Regions from separate parts of the Pseudoalteromonas sp. TAB23 genome, predicted to be linked through region 2. Evidence: predicted binding sites of a transcription regulator. Region 2 holds the regulator's gene; the other holds the start of a gene.
What was found. The regulator sigma-54, encoded in region 2, starts transcription at its own class of promoters, with help from an activator protein. The targets are predictions, from matches to a motif close to GTTGGCACGNNNNTNGNNT.

Region 1 (2,413 bases), on a different contig from region 2:
ATTAGTATGTTTAAGCGGAATCTTATAATTTTTATTGGAACATGGGAGCAAGAGAATGCTAATACTAACTCGTAGAGTAGGTGAAACCCTAATGATTGGTGACGAAGTAACAGTTACTGTTCTAGGTGTTAAAGGAAATCAAGTTCGAATCGGTGTTAATGCACCAAAAGACGTATCAGTGCATCGTGAAGAGATTTACATGCGCATACAAGCTGAAAAGTCGAACCCTAATCCGGGCAATGCTTAATCAACACGTATACGTAGTTGAGTAATTAACTCAACTAGTCAAAAAGCCACTCACTGAGTGGCTTTTTTGTTTATAAAGGCGAGTATTTCTGGGGTTAGTATTTGTTTTGAAATGTACTGCATTCCGCTTTTATTTTTAATAATAATACCTTGCTGAGTATCTATTACTTCGCTTATGTCTTGCCAAGTTAGCTGAAAGCTTTTGTAATGATTAGCCGATTTAATGCCTTCTTCATCAAAGGTAAGTGTTACCTCTGAGCCTGACGCTCTGCTGAGCATTTGTCTGGTTACCCACCAAGGTCTGCGATAGTAAAAAGCGACGCACTCTAGTACACCTAGCATGATCATAAACGATCCTAAGTAATGATCGTTTAAAACATAAATGCCAAATAAACCAAGCGCAACGAGGAGTACAAGTAAAAAGTACTTAGGTTTGGCGCGCTTACTGTAGGGGAGTGACTCATCAAAGCACTCGTAAAAGTAAGGTTTATCTAGTGTGTAGGTTGTTGTAAATGCCATATTGCCTTGCTTTAAATATCGTTTTTTTTATTTTAACAAGCTAACCGCTAAATGAGCAGCTTTATAGTCAGTGATTTTATTACAGGCACAAAAAAACGGCCCTAAGGCCGTTTTTTAGCGTTACAAGAAGAATTAACAGTTAGTTTCTTCAGCGTTTACGCCTTCTTTAACATTTTCACATGCATCTTCTACTTTGTTTTGCACGTCAGTTACTGCTTCGTCAATACGTTCGCCTGCGTCTTCTGCATGATTGTCTTCACAACCCATGATAAAGAAACTTGCGAATAGACCGATTAGTGCTGCTTTTACAGTTGTTGAATTCATAATGTAATTCCTTGTAAGTATTAATTAAATTTTAGTGTTTGTTAGTTGAATGCTTTATCTACCTGGGTGATTTACCACGTAGTGCACCTGAAACTAATGAGATCACTAAAAGTACTAAAAATATAAAAAATATAATTTTTGCTATACCAGCTGCGGCACCTGCGATGCCACCAAAACCTAACACTGCAGCGATTAAAGCAATAACTAAAAATGTAATTGTCCAGCGTAACATTGTTTTCTCCTTGGTTATCAAATTTGCTCACAATAACTAATGCCAGTTATATGCCAAAGTTTATTTTTGTTTTATATCAGATAGTTATGGTTTTTAACTGTGTTTTTAGTTATTAGTTAGTTAGTAATTTTTACGCTTTGTTATGTAAGTTATTCACACTGTTACAAGTTACCGGTAAATATTCACTAAAAATAATATTTTTGGTAAGACCAATTAACAATTGATGTGTGTTTTTGTACTTATTATAAAATTTGGCGGTTATTTTTATTAAGTTGAATAGTTAATTAACAACTTCCATATAACTATTAGCTATAGTCGTTATTTTCTGTATGTATTGTAGGGCGCATGATTGCTGGGTTATGGCATGTAAATTTGTTGAGTGTTATGTTGTTTATAGTTTAATTGGTTTTACCAATTTACAAGATGTAGACAAAGCGACTAGTTTTGTTATTATCCAGTGAATAAATATTTAATTAAATCGATTTTTTATTTTCGATATGGGTTTCAAGGGGGAGAAAAATGGATATAGGTGCTCTACTCACAACGGCTGGTAGCTTAATGCTAACTGGTATGGTTGGGGTGTTTGTATTTCTGTCGATATTAATTGGTGCAGTAACGCTTATGTCTAATTTGGTGACGCGCTATAGCGAACCAGAGGCATCACCAGCTAAATCACCGTCTTTTAAATCTCAAGGTGTGCCTAATGAGCACATCGCTGCTATTAGTGCTGCCATTGCTCAGTACAAATCAAATAATAAATAAGGGGCACACACATGGCTAAATTAAAATTAACAGAATTGGTATTACGCGATGCGCACCAATCATTGCTCGCAACACGTATGCGCCTAGACGATATGCTACCTATTGCTAGCAAGCTAGATGATGCAGGTTATTGGTCTATTGAATCGTGGGGCGGTGCTACATTTGATTCGTGTATTCGTTATTTAGGCGAAGATCCTTGGGAGCGTATTCGTGCGCTTAAAAAAGCGATGCCTAATACTAAACAGCAAATGCTATTACGCGGTCAAAACCTATTAGGCTACCGCCATTACGCTGATGATGTAGTTGAAAAGTTTGTAGAACGCGCACATA
Region 2 (2,413 bases):
GCGGTAAATACGGAAGTTTGTCGTGAGCAAGTTCGCTAATGAACTCTAAAATTCTTTTTTTGCTATTAAAAAGGACCGCAGCTTTGCTGCAGTCCTGGCATATAAGTGAGCTTAATTTCATCATATTAGTGTCGAGCAAGCTTCTCTTTGTGTTTAATTACTTGTCGATCGAGCTTGTCGATCAACGAGTCAATGGCGGCATACATATCTTGATGTTCTGTAGAGGCAAATAGCTCAGCACCGCTTACGTGTATGGTGGCTTCTGCTTTTTGATTTAATTTTTCTACATCGAGAATGACATGAACATTATTAATATGATCAGAGTGTCTTTCTAGCTTCGCAAATTTGGTATTAATATAGTCTCTTAGTGAATCGGTTAATTCTACGTGACGACCAGTTAAGTTTAGTTGCATAAGCATTACCCTCTTTTTTTGCGTCTTAAATCAAACTTTTACGCTGATTTGACGGTGGAATAGCCAGAGATTCGCGGTATTTTGCGATTGTACGTCTCGCTACTTTAATTCCTTGCTCAGCCAATATATCCGCTATTTTGCTATCACTCAATGGTTTTGCTGAGTTTTCTGCTGCGATTAATTTTCGGATAAGCGCACGGATTGCTGTAGATGAACATTCACCACCGTTTTCGGTGCTTACATGGCTTGAGAAAAAATATTTAAGCTCAAATATACCACGGGGTGTGTGCATATACTTTTGGGTTGTTACGCGCGAAATTGTTGATTCGTGCATTTCTACCATTTCAGCAACATCATTTAAAACCATTGGTTTCATGGCTTCAGGACCGTGTTCAAAAAAGCCTTGTTGTTGCTTAACAATACAATTTGTTACTTTTAATAGCGTGTCGTTTCTACTTTCTAAGCTTTTAATAAACCATTTAGCTTCTTGTAAATGCGAGCGAATAAACTGGCTGTCACCACTGGATTTTACAGTGCGAGACATTGCAGCGTATTGGCTATTAACACGAATTTTAGGCATGCTATCTGGGTTTAACTCAACAACCCAGCGGCCTTTAATTTTTTTAACTGACACATCGGGAATAACATACTCAGATTCTTCTCTTACAATAGTATCTGCAGGTTTAGGGCTAAGAGTATGTATTAATGTCATTACTTCTTTAAGCTCTTCTTCTTTGAGCTTAGTTTTCTTCATTAATGTACGATAGTCACGAGCAGCTAATAAATCAATATGCTCGGTTAAAATCATTTTTGTTTCATTAATGTAAGGTGTTTCTTTATCAAACTGGTTAAGCTGAATACACAAACACTCTTGTAAACTACGTGCAGCAATACCAACAGGATCAAACAGTTGGATGCGTTTTAATACAGCTTCAATTTCATCAAGTTCGACTTCGTTATCATCTTCGTTTTCTTGATTAAAGCTTTCTAAAATCTCTTCGCAGCTTAGTGTTAAAATACCTGAATCATCGACGGCTTCTACAATAGCAATAGCAATAGCTTCGTCTGTAGGGCTAAATGGCGTTAGTTGTAACTGCCACATTAAATACTCATGGAGCGTTTCAGTAGAGGCGCCTTGGTATATTGATTCGTCTTCAGGCATCGGACCCGATGATGCTGCTGGGGCGGCACTCATGTACTCATCCCAACTAACATCCATAGCCATGTCGTCACTTAGCGTGTCTTTTGCAAGTGCTTCACCACTATCTTGTTCGTATTCGCTTGGAGCATCATCGGCAGATGCGCTAACAGTTATGTCATCTGTATCTGCTTTTTGCTCGTTTTTACCTGCAGCGTCTTCTGAATAGTCTGCTTCTTCAACCTCTAATAGCGGGTTGCTGTCGAGAGCTTCTTGTATTTCTTGCTGGAGATCCAATGTACTGAGTTGCAACAAACGAATAGCTTGTTGCAGCTGTGGAGTCATTGTAAGTTGCTGGCCCATGCGCAGCTGTAGTGATTGCCTCATGTATCTCTAACAATCCTTTTATGTTGTTATAATTAATACTAGCAGATGCTTAAAGACATGGCGTAAATGTTACAGCCTAAATTGCTCGCCTAAGTAAACATCGCGTACTGTTTTATCATTTAATACGTGTTCTGGAGTACCTGATGCAATCAGCTCCCCATGAGAAACAATGTAGGCTTTTTCACAAACATCAAGGGTTTCTCTTACGTTATGATCGGTAATTAATACACCAATCCCACGATTTTTAAGATGTTCTATTATTTTCTTTATGTCTAATACCGAAATCGGGTCAACACCTGCAAATGGTTCATCCAGTAATATAAATTTAGGATCTGCTGCCAGCGCACGTGCTATTTCAACACGACGACGTTCGCCACCCGACAATGCCATACCTTGGCTATCACGAATGTGTTGTATGCTAAATTCATCTAATAATTTATCGAGAGTGTCTTCTCTAGCTTGTTTATTTAACTCT

Region 1: the regulator sigma-54 is predicted to act here: its motif matches at 1,361-1,379, upstream of L654_RS1000000127340 (DUF1328 family protein).

What each region holds. Positions count from the first base shown of each region.
Region 1 covers NZ_AUTP01000257.1:8,286-10,698, reverse strand. Annotated here, with positions in the region: gene csrA (carbon storage regulator CsrA) at 56-247, shown strand; gene L654_RS0115460 (YcxB family protein) at 298-765, opposite strand; gene L654_RS0115455 (hypothetical protein) at 898-1,089, opposite strand; gene L654_RS1000000127340 (DUF1328 family protein) at 1,148-1,321, opposite strand; gene L654_RS0115445 (OadG family transporter subunit) at 1,841-2,083, shown strand; gene oadA (sodium-extruding oxaloacetate decarboxylase subunit alpha) at 2,095-2,413, shown strand, end outside.
Region 2 covers NZ_AUTP01000133.1:18,352-20,764, forward strand. Annotated here, with positions in the region: gene ptsN (PTS IIA-like nitrogen regulatory protein PtsN) at 1-121, opposite strand, end outside; gene hpf (ribosome hibernation promoting factor) at 126-413, opposite strand; gene L654_RS0104915 (RNA polymerase factor sigma-54) at 439-1,938, opposite strand; gene lptB (LPS export ABC transporter ATP-binding protein) at 2,008-2,413, opposite strand, start outside.